Regions from separate parts of the Streptomyces sp. NPDC048295 genome, predicted to be linked through region 1. Evidence: riboswitches for the same ligand, from Rfam matches in the RefSeq annotation. Region 1 holds a riboswitch; the other holds the start of a gene.

Region 1 (7,678 bases):
GCACGCGGACGGCTTCGGCGTCGCGCGGGACACCGCCGCCCCACGAAAGGCCGAGCCCATGGCCCGGACCAGATGGTCGACCAGGGCTACTACTGGAACAAGTTCTCGTTACAGTGGGGGCGACGCACCGGAGCCGCAATTCCGCACGTTGTCTGGAGAGATGGGGACCTCATGACGCAGGTGACCGACCACGGCGGGGGCGTGCACAGCATCAAGGTGCCCATCCCGGACAATCCGCTCGGCCATACCCTCGTGCACGTCCTGGACACCGACCGGGGGCCGGTCCTGATCGACACCGGGTGGGACGACCCCGAGGCGTGGGACACGCTCGGCGCCGGGCTCGCCGCCGTCGGTACGGGGGTGGCGGACATCCACGGGGTGGTCATCACCCACCACCACCCCGACCACCACGGGCTCTCCGGGCAGGTGCGCGATGCCTCCGGGGCCTGGATCGCCATGCACGCGGCGGACACCGCGATCGTGCGGCGTACCCGGGAGTCCCGGCCCGGTACCTGGCTGGCGTACCTCGCGGCCAAGCTCACCGCGGTCGGCGCGCCCGAGGAGCACCTCGCGCCGTTGCGGGCCGCCGCGGCCGGCGGAGGGCGGGCGCGGGCGCTGCCGGGGCTGCGGGCCGCGCTGCCGGACCGGGAGATCGTCCCCGGTGAGCTGCTCGATCTGGCGGGGCGCAGGCTGCGGGCGATCTGGACGCCGGGGCACACGCCGGGGCATGTGTGCCTGCATCTGGAGGAGGAGCATCCGGGGAACCTGCCGGGCCGTGGGCGGCTCTTCTCGGGTGACCATCTGCTGCCGGGGATCAGTCCGCACATCGGGCTGTACGAGGACCCGGACGACGCGACGGTCGGCGATCCCCTCGGTGACTACCTGGACTCGCTGGAGCGGATCGGCAGGCTCGGGGCCGCCGAGGTGCTGCCCGCCCATCAGTACGCCTTCACCGATGCGGCGGGACGCGTGCAGGAGCTCATCGGCCATCACGAGGAGCGGCTGACCGGGCTGCTGGGTCTGCTGGCACAGCCGCTGACGCCGTGGGAGCTGGCCGAGCGGATGGAGTGGAACCGGCCCTGGGAGCAGATCCCGCACGGCTCCAGGAACATCGCCGTCTCGGAGGCGGAGGCGCATCTGCGGCGGCTGGTGAAGCTCGGGCGCGCGGAGGCGGTGCCGGGCAGCGAGCCGGTGAGGTACACGGCGGTGTGAGTGCGGGGCGGGCCGCCCCGCCCCGCACCCTTCAGCTCACCGGCCGGGCCTCACTGGCCCACCCGTCCGTCGATGCACTCGCGCAGCAGGTCGGCCTGCCCGCAGTGCCGGGCGTACTCCTCGATCCTGTGCACCAGCAGCGACCGGACGGAGACGCTGTCCTTCCCCAGCCGCTCGCCCAGGTCCGCGTGGCCGGCCAGTGCGGCGTCGGTCGCGGCCTGCTCACGCTCCAGATCGGCGTAGGCGGCGTCGACCACGGCCTGATCGGCGACGGCTCCGTCGAAGTCCGCGTCACGTCTGCCGTACAGCTTGGGCAGCGGCTCACCGTCGGTGATCCAGTTGCGCCAGTCCCGTTCCACCTCGGCGAGGTGGCGCAGGAGGCCGAGCAGCGACAGCGTCGACGGCGGGACCGAGCGCCGGGCCAGCTGCTCCGCGTCCAGGCCCTCGCACTTCATCCTCAGGGTCAGCCGGTAGTCGCGCAGGTACTCCTGGAGCGTCGGGAGCTCGCCGTCCGGACCGGCACCTTCCGAGTTGCGGGGGTCGTCGTCCGGGTCCGCCCACATGTCGGGGTAGACGGTCGCCTGGGTCCAGCGTGCGGGTTGATCACTCATGCGGGACATGGTCGTCCGTTCGGGGCCGAACTCGCCAGTGGGTTTCCGGCGTTGCCCGCCAGTGGGTTTCCGCACCGTCGGTGGGCCGAAGCCGCCCCGGGCCCGGCCGGGCCCGCCCGGTAGAGTGTGCGGGTCGTCATCATGCCCGTTCAGGGGGAAGCCGGTGCGAATCCGGCACTGACCACGCAGCCGTGAGCCGTCGTCGCAGACGGTGAGTCGGAATGCCCTGTCCGCGGTCGTGACCGGCTCGGACCACCGGACCCACCGGAGGTCGGCACCGTCGAGGTATACGGAGCCGGAGCCTGGTGCCTGAGCGTGCCTGTGCCCGGTTCACCCCGCAGGAGAGGCCCCGCCCGCCATGACCGTACGCCGCAGCGCAGCAACGCTCGCCGCCACCGCCGCCGTGCTCTGCTCGGCCGCAGCGCCGGTCGCGGTCGCAGCGCCGTCCCCCTCGCCCTCGCCGTCCGCCGCACTGCCCGCCGGGCTGTACGGCACGAAGGACCCCACCTACGACGGGGTGTGGCGGCAGTCGATGTCGTTCCTCGCCCAGCGGCTGGAAGGGGTCACCCCGGCCGCGAAGTCGGTGGACTGGCTGGTCTCCCAGCAGTGCGCCGACGGCTCCTACGCCGCGTTCCGGCCCGATGTCTCCGCGCCGTGCGACGCGAAGACGGTGCGGGACACCAATGCCACCGCGGCCGCCGCCCAGGCGCTGGTCGAGGTCGGCGGGCACCGGGAGACCGTGAACAACTCGGTGCGCTGGCTGAAGTCCGTGCAGAACGAGGACGGCGGCTGGGGCTACACCGCCGGCACGCCCAGCGACGCCAACTCCACCTCCCTGGTGATCGGCGCCCTCGCCCGGCAGGGGCAGCGGCTCGCCGACATCACCACCCCCGGTGGGAAGACCCCCTACGACCCGCTGCTCGCGCTCGCGATCCCGTGCGGCGGCAAGGACGGCGGCGCCTTCGCGTACCAGCCCGACAAGAAGGGGAAGCTCGCCGCGAACGCGGACGCCACCGCGGCCGCCGTGCTCGGCACGATGGGCAAGGCGATGGCCGTCGGGAACAACGCCGCGGGCAAGGCGCCCAGCTGCCACCCGGGCTCCGGCCTCACGCCCGAGCAGGCCGCCCAGAACGGTGCCCACTACCTCGTCGGCGCCCTCGCCGGCAGCAACCACCTGGACCTGGCGCCGATGCCCGGTGCCACCGACACCACCCCGCAGCCCGACTTCGGCAACACCGCCGACGCGGTCGTCGCCCTGTCCGCCTCCGGCCACCAGGACAAGGCGGCCGGGGCCATCGGCTGGCTGAAGAAGAACTCCGCGGACTGGGCCGCCGGGAGCGGCCCCGCCGCCTACGCCCAGCTGATCCTGGCCGCCCACTCGACCGGCGACGACGCCCGGGACTTCGGCGGCGTCGACCTGGTCGCCCGGCTGAACGCGGCCGGCCCCGAGCCCGCCGCCGTCGTGACGCCCGACCCGTCCGCCGACACCGGGTACGAGGCCACCGAGAAGGACCAGGTCCACAGCGGCGACGACGTGATCGGCGGCGTGTGGTGGTACATCGGCATCGGCCTCGTCCTCGCCGCGATCGCGTTCTTCCTGATCAGCGGCCGCCGCAAGAACAGGCAGCCGTGAGGCGCGCGGGACGGGCCACCGCGCTGCTGGTGGTCCTGGGCGCCGTCCTGGCCGTGCTCGGCGCCGGACCGGCCCAGGCGGCCGGCTACCGGTACTGGTCGTACTGGGAGAGCTCCGGCTCCGGCTGGACGTACGCCACCCAGGGCCCGTCCCTGGTCCGGCCGGACGACGGGGCGGTGCAGGGTTTCCGGTTCTCGGTGAGCGAGGACTCCCAGGACTCGGCGAAGCCGCGCCGCGCCCCCGACTTCACGAAGATATGCGCGGACACCCCGGCCGAGGACGGCACCAAGCGGATCGCGCTCGTCATCGACCCGGGCACGGCCGCGGACGCCCCGGCCGGTGAGACACCGCCCACGCCGCGCACCGCGTGCGCGCGGGTGGACCCCGACGCGAGCGCCGCGGAGGCGCTCGCCTCGGTGGCGAAGCCGCTGCGGTACAGCAGCGACGCGATGCTCTGCGCGATCACCGGCTACCCGGCCTCCGGCTGCGGCGAGCAGGTCTCCGGCGACGGGCAGGGCACGCCCGCCACATCCCCGTCCGCCTCCGCCCCGTCCGCACCGGCCGGGTCCGCCGCCTCCTCCGGCCCGGGCGGCTCCTCCGGCCCGTCCGCCGGGGTGCTCGTCGGGGTCGGCGCCGTCCTCGTTCTCGGCGTCGCCGCGGTCGTGCAGTCCCGCCGCCGCCGCGGATGACCGCCCCGACCGGCTCCGCCGTCCTGGCGCGCAGCCGCCCGCTGCGCGCCCCCGAGGCGAACCGGAGCAACGCCCTGCCCGCAGGGGCCTGGTGGCTGTGGGCGCTCGGCCTCGCCACCGCCGCGTCCCGGACCACCAATCCGCTGCTGCTCGGACTGCTGGTGGGGGTGGCCGGTTACGTCGTGGCGGTGCGCCGCACGGACGCGCCGTGGGCACGTTCGTACGGGGCGTTCATCCGGATCGGGCTGTTCGTCGTCGGTGTGCGGCTGGTCTTCTCCGTCTTTCTCGGTTCGCCGATCCCCGGTACCCACACGCTGTTCACGCTCCCCGAGGTGCCTTTGCCCGACTGGGCGAAGGGGGTCAGGATCGGTGGCCGGGTCACCGCCGAGCAGCTGGTCTTCGCGCTGTACGACGGAGCGAAGCTGGCCACCCTGCTGATCTGCGTCGGTGCGGCGAACTCGCTCGCCAACCCGGCCCGGCTGCTGAAGTCGCTGCCGGGCGCGCTGTACGAGGCGGGCGTCGCGGTCGTCGTCGCGATGACGTTCGCGCCGAACATGGTCGCCGACGTGATGCGGCTGCGCACCGCACGGCGGCTGCGCGGCCGCCCGACCGGTGGCGTCAAGGCGGTCCTCCAGATCGGGCTGCCGGTCCTGGAGGGCGCGCTGGAGCGGTCGGTCGCGGTGGCGGCGTCGATGGACGCGCGCGGATACGGGCGCACCGCCCAGGTCCCGCCCGCCGTCCGGCACACCACGAACGTCCTCACCCTCGGCGGGCTGCTCGGGGTGTGCGCCGGTACGTACTGTCTGCTGGCCGCGCAGGGTGCGGTGTACGGGCTGCCGCTGCTGATCGCCGGGCTCGTCGCCGCGGTGGCCGGGCTGCGGCTCGGCGGGGCCCGTTCGGTGCGTACCCGCTACCGGCCCGACCGGTGGGGTGCGCGGGCCTGTCTGGTGGCGGGCTCGGGTGTCGCGGTCGCGGTGGCGATGATCTGGGCGGGCGGTGCCGACGGGGCGGCGCTGCACCCCGGGGTCGTACCGCTGGTCGCGCCGGTGCTTCCGCTGTGGCCCGCGGCCGCGGTGCTGATCGGGCTGCTGCCCGCGGTGGTGGCACCGGTGCCGCCGCCCGCGGGCGGCCCGCGTTCCAAGGAGATCCAGTGATCCGGTTCGAGCAGGTCTCGGTGCGCTACGAGGGGGCGGCACGGGCCACTCTCCGCGGGGTCGATCTGACCGTTCCCGAGGGCGAGCTGGTGCTGCTCGTCGGCCCGTCCGGGGTCGGCAAGTCGACGCTGCTCGGGGCCGTCTCGGGTCTGGTGCCGCACTTCACCGGCGGCACGCTGAGCGGCCGGGTCACGGTCGACGGGCGCGACACCCGTACCCACAAGCCGCGTGAACTCGCCGATCTGGTCGGCACGGTGGGCCAGGACCCGCTCTCCCACTTCGTCACCGACACGGTCGAGGACGAGCTGGCGTACGGCATGGAGTCGCTGGGCCTGGCCCCCGGCGTGATGCGCCGGCGGGTCGAGGAGACCCTGGACCTGCTGGGGCTCGCCGGGCTGCGCGACCGGCCGATCGCCACGCTCTCCGGCGGCCAGCAGCAGCGGGTCGCGATCGGTTCCGTCCTCACCCCGCACCCGAAGGTCCTGGTCCTCGACGAGCCGACGTCCGCGCTGGACCCGGCGGCGGCCGAGGAGGTCCTCGCCGTGCTGCAACGGCTGGTGCACGACCTGGGAACGACGGTCCTGATGGCGGAGCACCGGCTGGAGCGGGTGGTGCAGTACGCGGACCAGGTCGTCCTGCTGCCGTCGCCGGGCGCCGCCCCGGTCATGGGCGCGCCGGCGGATGTCATGGCCGTCTCCCCGGTCCGCCCGCCGGTCGTCGCGCTGGGCCGGCTGGCGGGCTGGGAGCCGCTGCCGCTCTCGGTCCGCGATGCCCGGCGCCGGGCGGCGGGCCTGCGCGAACGGCTCGCGTCGGTGCGGCCGCCCGCTCCGGAGCCGGTGACCGCCCCCACGCTGCCCGCCCCGGCCCCCTCCCCCGTACGGCGCGGCGCCCTGGCCCGGCTGCTGGGCCGCGGCGCGCGGACGCCCGACGTGCCCGAGCCCGTCGCCGACGCCACGGCCCGGGTCGAGCGGCTCGGCGTACGACGCGGCCGGGTCGAGGCGCTGCGCCGGGTGACGCTCACCGTCGCCCCCGGCGAGACCGTCGCCCTGATGGGCCGCAACGGCGCGGGCAAGTCCACCCTGCTGGCCACCCTCGTCGGCATGGTCGAGCCCACCACCGGCACCGTCCTGGTCGGCGGCCGGACCCCGCACCGCACCGAGCCGCGCGAGATGGTGCGCCGGGTCGGGCTCGTACCGCAGGAGCCACGCGATCTGCTGTACGCGGACACCGTCGCCGCCGAGTGCGCCGCGGCCGACGGCGACGCGGGGGCCGCCCCGGGCAGCTGCCGGGCACTGGTCTCCGAACTGCTGCCGGGCGTGCCGGACGACACCCATCCCCGCGATCTCTCCGAGGGCCAGCGGCTCGCGCTCGCCCTGGCGGTCGTGCTCACCGCACGGCCCCCGCTGCTGCTCCTGGACGAGCCGACGCGCGGCCTGGACTACGCGGCGAAGGCCCGGCTGGTCGTGGTGCTCCGGGGCCTCGCGGCCGACGGTCACGCGATCGTGCTGGCCACGCACGACGTGGAGCTCGCCGCCGAGCTGGCGCACCGGGTGGTGATCCTCGCCGACGGGGAGACGGTCGCGGACGGCGAGACCCGGCAGGTGGTGGTCTCGTCCCCGGCGTTCGCGCCGCAGACCGCGAAGATCCTCGCCCCGCAGGAGTGGCTGACCGTGGCGCAGGTGCGCGCCGCACTGGGAGAGCCGTCGTGAGCGGGCGCCAGGTGCGGCCGGTACGGCTCGGGCCGCGGGCGATCGCCGCGCTCGTCGTCGTCAGCGCGATCGGGGTGGTCGCGTTCGGCTGGCCGCTGCTGGCCGGCCCCGACGCCGGTCTGGCGCACGCGCAGGACGCGCCGTGGCTGTTCGCCGCGCTGCTGCCACTGCTGGTCGGGGTGGTCGTCGCGATGATCGCGGACTCCGGTCTGGACGCGAAGGCGGTGGCGATGCTGGGGGTGCTGGCCGCGGTCGGCGCGGCCCTGCGGCCGCTGGGGGCGGGCACGGCGGGGCTGGAGCCGATGTTCTTCCTGATGGTGCTGAGCGGCCGGGTGCTCGGGCCCGGCTTCGGCTTCGTGCTCGGCTCGGTGACCATGTTCGCCTCGGCGCTGCTCACCGGCGGCGTGGGGCCGTGGATGCCGTTCCAGATGCTGTCGATGGGCTGGTTCGCGATGGGCGCGGGCCTGCTGCCGGGCCCGGACCGGCTGCGCGGGCGGGCCGAGCTGCTGATGCTGGCGGGGTTCGGGTTCGTGGCGTCGTTCGCGTACGGCACGGTGATGAACCTGTACGGCTGGACGATCGTGCCCGGTCTCGGCTCGGGGATCTCGTTCCACCCCGGGGATCCGGTGACCGACAACCTGGTGCGCTTCCTCGCGTACTGCGCGGCCAC
Region 2 (7,678 bases), on a different contig from region 1:
ACGTACGTCTCGGTGAGCTTGTCGTACATCCAGTCGGCGACCACGCCCGTCGTCGCGTCGTAGCCGAAGAGGTAGTCGACGGTGGCGGCCAGCTCGAAGGCGCCCTTGTAGCCGTGCCGCCGCATCGCCTCGATCCACTTGGGGTTCACGACCCGGGCACGGAAGACCCGTGAGGTCTCCTCCACCAGGGTGCGGGTGCGGACCGTCTCGGGGCGGGTGGAGTCGCCGATGTACGCCTCCGGGGCGGTGCCGCGCAGGGCGCGGACGGTGGCCACCATGCCGCCGTGGTACTGGAAGTAGTCGTCCGAGTCGGCGATGTCGTGTTCACGGGTGTCGGTGTTCTTGGCCGCGACCGCGATCCGCTTGTACGCCGTCTCCATTTCCTCGCGGGCCGGGCGGCCGTCGAGTTCACGTCCGTAGGCGTAGCCGCCCCACACCGTGTAGACCTCGGCGAGGTCCGCGTCGGTGCGCCAGTCCCGCGAGTCGATGAGCTGGAGCAGACCGGCGCCGTACGTACCGGGGCGGGAGCCGAAGATGCGCGTGGTGGCGCGGCGTTCGTCGCCGTGGGCGGCCAGGTCGGCCTGGGTGTGGGCGCGTACGTGGTTCTGCTCGGCGGGCTCGTCCAGGGAGGCGACGAGGCGGACCGCGTCGTCGAGCAGGCCGATGGTGTGCGGGAAGGCGTCGCGGAAGAAACCGCTGATGCGCAGGGTGACGTCGATGCGCGGGCGGCCGAGCTCGGCCGGCGGGATCGCCTCCAGGCCGGTGACGCGGCGCGAGGCGTCGTCCCAGACCGGGCGGACGCCGAGCAGCGCGAAGGCTTCGGCGACGTCGTCACCGGCGGTGCGCATCGCGCTGGTGCCCCACAGGGACAGGCCGACCGAGGTCGGCCAGTCGCCGTTGTCGGTGCGGTAGCGCTCCAGGAGCGAGTCGGCCAGGGCCTGGCCCGTCTCCCAGGCGAGACGTGAGGGTACGGCCTTGGGGTCGACGGAGTAGAAGTTGCGGCCGGTCGGCAGGACGTTGACCAGGCCGCGGAGCGGGGAGCCGGAGGGTCCGGCGGGGACGAATCCGCCGTCCAGCGCGTGCAGGGTGTGGTCGAGTTCGTCGGTCGTGGCGGCCAGCCTCGGCACCACCTCGCGGGCCGCGAAGTCCAGGATGTCGGCGACCGCCCGCGGGTGGCCGGCGGCCACCTCGGCGACGGCGTCCGGGGACCAGCCCGCGTCCTCCATCGCCTGGACCAGGGCGCGGGCCCGCTCCTCGGTCTCGTCGGCGGTGACGCGGGTCGCGGCGGACTCGTCGAGCCCCAGGGCCTCGCGCAGGCCCGGCAGGGAGGCCGTGCCGCCCCAGATCTGGCGGGCGCGCAGGATCGCGAGGACGAGGTTGACCCGGTCGGCACCTGCCGGGGCGCCGCCCAGGACGTGCAGGCCGTCGCGGATCTGGGCGTCCTTGATCTCACAGAGCCAACCGTCGAGGTGCATGATGAACTCGTCGAAGCCCTCGTCCTCCGGACGGTCCTCGAGTCCCAGGTCGTGATCGAGCTTGGCGGCCTGGATCAGGGTCCAGATCTGGGCGCGGATCGCCGGGAGCTTCGCCGGGTCCATCGCCGCGATCTGGGCGTGCTCGTCCAGGAGTTGTTCGAGGCGGGCGATGTCCCCGTAGCTTTCGGCACGTGCCATCGGCGGCACCAGGTGGTCCACGAGGGTGGCGTGGACGCGCCGCTTGGCCTGTGTCCCCTCGCCCGGGTCGTTGACCAGGAACGGGTAGACCAGCGGGAGGTCGCCGAGGGCCGCGTCGGGGCCGCAGGATGCGGAGAGGCCGGCGTTCTTGCCGGGCAGCCACTCCAGGTTGCCGTGCTTGCCGAGGTGGATCATCGCGTCGGCGCCGAAGCCGTTGTCGTCGGCCCGGGCCGCGATCCAGCGGTAGGCGGCCAGGTAGTGGTGCGAGGGCGGCAGATCGGGGTCGTGATAGATCGCGATCGGGTTCTCGCCGAAGCCGCGCGGCGGCTGGATGAGGATGAGCAGATTGCCGTGGCGCAGGGCAGCGAGCACGATGTCGCCGTCCGGGTTGCCCGACCGGTCCACGAACATCTCGCCCGGGGCGGGGCCCCAGTGCCGCTCGACGGCTTCGCGGAGCTCGGCCGGGAGGGTCGCGTACCAGCGCCGGTAGTCGGCGGCCGGGATGCGGACCGGGTTGCGGGCCAGCTGCTCCTCGGTGAGCCACTCCTGGTCGTGGCCGCCCGCCTCGATCAGCGCGCGGATCAGCTCGTCGCCGTCGCCCGACGCGAGGCCGGGGACTTCCCGCGTACCGAAGTCGTATCCCTCGGCGCGGAGTCGGCGCAGCAGGGCGACGGCGCTGGCCGGGGTGTCGAGGCCGACCGCGTTGCCGATCCGGGAGTGCTTGGTCGGGTACGCGGACAGGACGAGCGCGATCCGCTTCTCGGCGGCCGGGATGTGGCGCAGCCGGGCGTGACGCACGGCGATCCCGGCGACACGGGCGGCGCGCTCGGTGTCGGCGACGTACGCGGGCAGGCCGTCCTCGTCGATCTCCTTGAACGAGAACGGCACGGTGATCAGGCGGCCGTCGAACTCGGGGACCGCGATCTGGCTGGCGGCGTCCAGCGGGGAGACGCCCTCGTCGTTGTCCTCCCAGTCGGTGCGTGAACCGGTGAGGCAGAGGGCCTGGAGGATGGGTACGTCGAGGCCGCTGAGGACGCCCGCGTCCCAGGATTCGTCGTCGCCGCCGGCCGAGGCCTCGGCGGGCCGGGTGCCGCCCGCGGCGAGGACCGTGGTCACGATCGCGTCGGCGGCGCGCAGCTCTTCGATGAGTTCGGCCTCGGGGGTGCGCAGCGAGGCGACGTACAGCGGCAGCGCGCGGGCGCCCGCGTCCTCGACGGCGCGGCAGAGCGCCTCGACGAACGCGGTGTTGCCGCTCATGTGGTGGGCGCGGTAGTAGAGCACGGCGACGACCGGGCCGTCGGTGCGCCGGGGGGTGCGCTCCAGCGGGCCCCAGGAGGGTGCCGGGGCGGGCGGTGCGAAGCCGTGGCCGGTGAGCAGCACGGTGTCGGAGAGGAAGCGGGCGAGCTGGTCCAGGTTGGCGGGACCGCCGTGGGCCAGATAGGCGTGGGCCTCCGCGGCGATGCCGATGGGAACGGTCGAGGCGGCCATCAGCTGGGCGTCGGGGGCCTGTTCGCCGGTGAGGACGACGACGGGGCGTCCGGTGGCGAGCACTTGGTCGAGACCGTCCTGCCAGGCGCGTACGCCGCCGAGGAGGCGTACGACGACCAGGTCGACGCCGTCGAGCAGCTGGGACAGGTCCTGGAGCGGGAGCCGGGAGGGGTTGGCGTAGCGGTAGGGGACCGGGCCGTCCGAGGCGCGGGCACTGAGCAGGTCGGTGTCGGACGTCGACAGGAGCAGGATCATGCGGCGTCGGGCCTTCCTCGGGGTGTCCACGCCCCGGGCGGTGTCGGAATGAGGCTCCCCTGCTCGAACGGGTTCGAGTGTTCGGGGAAGGGAGTTCCTGACTTGCCAGGCCGTGGCCGGGCTCACAGTGGCGGGACCGTGCCGGAATCGCACCGGACTTCCTCCCCTGTCGCCGTCTGTGGCGACGACGTGCCGGATGGCTCGTCAGTAGGCATAGTAAGGGCCGGTCAACCGATGGAGGACATACGGATCCGGTCGGATGGTCGGTATGCTCGCCGCCATGCCCCGACCTGCCACTTCGCCTTCACCGCCGGGAGACGCGTCTGCCCGGGACCGCGGTGACGCCTGCCCCGGCACGCTTCGGCTGCACCGGGCGGACGACGGCTCGCTGGCCCGTGTCCGGGTTCCCGGCGGTCTGCTGACGGCGGTGCAGGCAAAGGCCCTGGGGGCGCTGTCGGAGAGTCTGGGCGATGGTGAGTTGCATCTCACTTCGCGCGGCAATGTCCAGTTGCGCGGGCTGGGTCCGGACTGCGGAGCCGAACTGGCCGACCGGCTGGGCGAGGCCGGGCTGTTGCCCTCCGCTCGCCACGAGCGGATACGCAACATCGTGGCGTCACCGCTCTCGGGGCTCGACGGCCTGGGCGCGCGGGACGTCGGCCCCTGGCTGTCCGAGCTGGACGTGCTGCTGTGCGCGGGCGGGAGGACGGCGGGGCTGTCGGGCAGGTTCTTGTTCGTGCTAGACGACGGCCGTGGCGATGTGGACGCGCTGGGCGGCGATGTGACGCTGCTGGCGCAGGACGACGGAACGGCGCTGCTGCGGATCGGCACGGCCCCGGCCACCGCACGGATACCCGGCGCACGGGCGCCGCGGGCCGCCCTCCTGGCGGCCGAGACCTTCCTGGAGCAGGCGTCGGGCACCGGCGCCTGGCGTGTACCGGATCTGCCCGGCGGCGCCCGGTCCCTCCTCGAAGAGGTCGTACGACGGTTGCGGGAGGCGGGGCCCGGCACCGTCTCCACCGAGGACCGTGCCTGTCCGCCGGACTCGGACGGCCCCGCCCCCGGAGTCGTGACGGGCCCGCAGGACTCGGCCGCGCTGTCGGTCGGCATCCCCCTGGGGCGCATCGCCCCGGCGCAGTGGCGGTCGCTGACGGAGACGGCCCACCACCGGGGCGTCGGTGAGTTGCGGCTGACGCCGTGGCGCGGGGTCGTCGTACCCGGGGTGGAGCGGCGGCAGGCCGCCCGGTCGCTGGACGAGCTGGGGGCCACCGGTCTCGTCGTCGGCCCCGGCTCCCCCTGGACCGGGGTGGGTGCCTGTATCGGCCGGCCCGGCTGTGCGAAGTCGCTGGCCGATGTGCGGGCCCAGGCGACGGCCTCGGTGGGGGGCGCGGGGCTGCTGCCGGTGTACTGGTCCGGCTGCGAACGCCGCTGCGGGCATCCCCGCGGCGAGTGGGTCGACGTCGTGGCCACCCCGGACGGACACCGGATCTCCCTCGTGCGGGGCGAGGAGCGGGGCGCGCCCGTGAGCGTCCCCGACAGCCCCGGCACTCTCGCCGCGGCGGTGGCCGCTGCCCGCCGCGCGCGCGGCTGACCCCCGTACTCCCACTCCCCTGTACCCGACGTCGCACGCCCGAGGAAGAGAGCGAAAGCACTGTGCACCAGTACGAGAAGGACGGACCGGCGATCTATCGCCAGTCCTTCGCCACGATCCGCGCGGAGGCGGATCTCGCAGGCCTGCCCGCCGATGTGAGCCAGGTCGCGGTCCGCATGATCCACGCCTGCGGGATGGTCGACCTCGTCCGTGATCTCGCTTTCACCCCGGACGCGGTCGCCCGCGCCCGCGCCGCGCTGCGGGCCGGCGCACCCATCCTGTGCGATGTGGCCATGGTCGCCAGCGGTGTCACCCGCAAGCGGCTGCCCGCGGACAACGAGGTGGTGTGCACCCTGTCCGACCCGGCGGTGCCCGGGCTCGCGAAGGAGTTGGGCACCACTCGCAGCGCAGCCGCCCTGGAGCTGTGGCGCGACCGGTTGGAAGGCGCGGTCGTCGCCGTCGGGAACGCACCGACCGCGCTGTTCCGGCTGCTGGAGATGATCGAGGAGGGCGCGCCGCGCCCCGCCGCGGTCATCGGTGTGCCGGTCGGCTTCATCGGTGCAGCCGAGTCCAAGGACGCCCTGGCCGCGCACCCCTCCGGGCTGGAGCATCTGATCGTCCGAGGCCGTCGCGGCGGCAGCGCCATCGCGGCCGCCGCCCTCAACGCGATCGCCAGCGAGGAAGAGTAGACGTGAGCGAGCAGAAGACGGGCCGGCTGTACGGGGTCGGGCTCGGCCCCGGCGATCCGGCTCTGATGACCGTACGCGCGGTGGAGATCATCGCCGAGGCCGATGTCGTGGCGTACCACAGCGCCCGGCACGGACGGTCCATCGCCCGGTCCATCGCGGCGAAGCACATCCGTGCCGACCATGTCGAGGAGCAGCTGGTCTACCCCGTCACGACGGAGACCACGGACCACCCCGGCGGGTACCGGGGGGCGATGGAGGAGTTCTACGCCGAGGCGGCGGCCCGTCTGGCGGTACATCTGGACGCCGGTCGCACGGTCGCGGTGTTGGCCGAGGGCGACCCGCTCTTCTACGGCTCGTACATGCACATGCACAAGCGGCTCGCCGACCGCTATCCGACCGAAGTGATCCCGGGCGTCACCTCGGTGAGCGCGGCGGCCGCGCGGCTCGGGACCCCGCTCGTCGAGGGCGAGGAGGTGCTGACCATCCTGCCCGGCACCCTGCCCGAGGAGGAGCTGACCGCCCGTCTCGCCGCCACCGACGCCGCCGTGGTCATGAAGCTGGGACGTACGTTTCCCGCCGTGCGCCGCGCCTTCGAGGCGTCCGGGCTGCTGCCCGAGGCGCGTTACGTGGAGCGCGCCACGATGGCCGGGGAGCGCGTGGGCGAGCTGACCGGGGTGGACGCCGATTCGGTGCCGTACTTCGCGGTCGCGGTCCTGCCCAGCAGGGTGGGGGCGGCGCGTCCCGAACGCGCCCCGGAGGGCGGCGAGGTGGCCGTGGTCGGCACCGGACCGGCCGGGCCGCTGTGGCTGACCCCCGAGACGCGTGGGGCGCTGGCCGCCGCCGACGACCTGGTCGGCTACACCACCTATCTGGACCGGGTGCCGGTCCGGCCGGGGCAGGTGCGCCACGGCTCGGACAACAAGGTGGAGTCGGAGCGTGCCGAGTTCGCCCTCGACCTGGCCCGGCGCGGGCGGCGGGTGGCCGTGGTGTCCGGCGGCGACCCCGGGGTCTTCGCCATGGCGACGGCCGTCCTGGAGGTGGCCTCGCAGGACGAGTACGCGCAGGTGCCGGTGCGGGTGCTGCCGGGGGTGACGGCGGCCAACGCCGCCGCGGCCCGGGCGGGTGCGCCGCTGGGCCACGACTACGCGACGATATCGCTCTCGGACCGGCTCAAGCCGTGGGAGGTGATCGCGGAGCGGCTGCGCGCGGCGGCGACGGCGGATCTGGTGCTCGCGCTGTACAACCCCGGGTCGCGCAGCCGGACCTGGCAGGTCGGCAAGGCCCGTGACCTGCTGCTCGAACACCGCTCGCCGGACACACCCGTGGTCCTCGGCCGGGATGTCGGCGGGCCCGCCGAGAGCGTGCGGACCGTGCGGCTGGGCGATCTCGACCCCGCCGAGGTCGACATGCGCACGATCCTGCTCGTCGGGTCCTCGCAGACCCGCTGGGTCGAGCGCGGCGACGGGCGGCAGATCGTGTGGACGCCGCGCCGCTATCCGGAGGCCTGAGCCAGGGCGGCCGGCGCTACCCGTGGTGGAGGATGTGCGCGCGGAGCCACTCCACGACGGGTTCCGGGCCTTCGACGACCTCGACGCCCTCGGGCACGGGCGGCCGCCGCACCACCACCACCGGAATCCGCGCCTCGCGCGCGGCGGTGAGCTTGGGTGCTGTGGCGGCGCCTCCGCTGTCCTTCGTGACGACGACGTCGATGCGATGACGGCGGATCAGCTCGCGCTCTCCGTCCAGGGTGAACGGGCCCCGGTCGAGCAGGACTTCCATCCTGGCGGGGCACGGCGGTTCGGGGGCGTCCACCGAACGCATCAGGAACCACAGCTCGTCCAGGCCGGCGAAGGCGGCCAGCCCCATGCGCCCCGTCGTGAGGAACACACGCCGCCCCAGCGCGGGCAGGGCCGCCGCGGCCTCGGCGAGGGAACCGGCCGCATGCCAGTCGTCGCCCCTGCCGGGCACCCACCCGGGCCGGCGCA

Evidence for each region. Region 1 has a riboswitch for cobalamin ahead of AB0D53_RS13410 (prenyltransferase/squalene oxidase repeat-containing protein). Riboswitches for the same ligand answer to the same signal wherever they lie in the genome.
Region 2: it holds a riboswitch for cobalamin, as region 1 does, so the genes downstream of both, cobN (cobaltochelatase subunit CobN) here and AB0D53_RS13410 (prenyltransferase/squalene oxidase repeat-containing protein) in region 1, are expected to answer to the same signal.

What each region holds. Positions count from the first base shown of each region.
Region 1 is NZ_JBEZLL010000007.1:259,126-266,803, forward strand. It holds gene AB0D53_RS13400 (MBL fold metallo-hydrolase) at 172-1,212, shown strand; gene AB0D53_RS13405 (DinB family protein) at 1,263-1,823, opposite strand; cobalamin riboswitch at 1,937-2,072, shown strand; gene AB0D53_RS13410 (prenyltransferase/squalene oxidase repeat-containing protein) at 2,182-3,456, shown strand; gene AB0D53_RS13415 (SCO2322 family protein) at 3,453-4,145, shown strand; gene AB0D53_RS13420 (energy-coupling factor transporter transmembrane protein EcfT) at 4,142-5,299, shown strand; gene AB0D53_RS13425 (ATP-binding cassette domain-containing protein) at 5,296-7,008, shown strand; gene AB0D53_RS13430 (ECF transporter S component) at 7,005-7,678, shown strand, end outside.
Region 2 is NZ_JBEZLL010000016.1:51,071-58,748, reverse strand. It holds gene cobN (cobaltochelatase subunit CobN) at 1-3,416, opposite strand, end outside; adenosylcobalamin (AdoCbl) riboswitch at 3,504-3,584, opposite strand; gene cobG (precorrin-3B synthase) at 3,685-5,004, shown strand; gene AB0D53_RS23430 (precorrin-8X methylmutase) at 5,067-5,693, shown strand; gene AB0D53_RS23425 (precorrin-2 C(20)-methyltransferase) at 5,696-7,201, shown strand; gene AB0D53_RS23420 (cobalt-precorrin-6A reductase) at 7,218-7,678, opposite strand, start outside.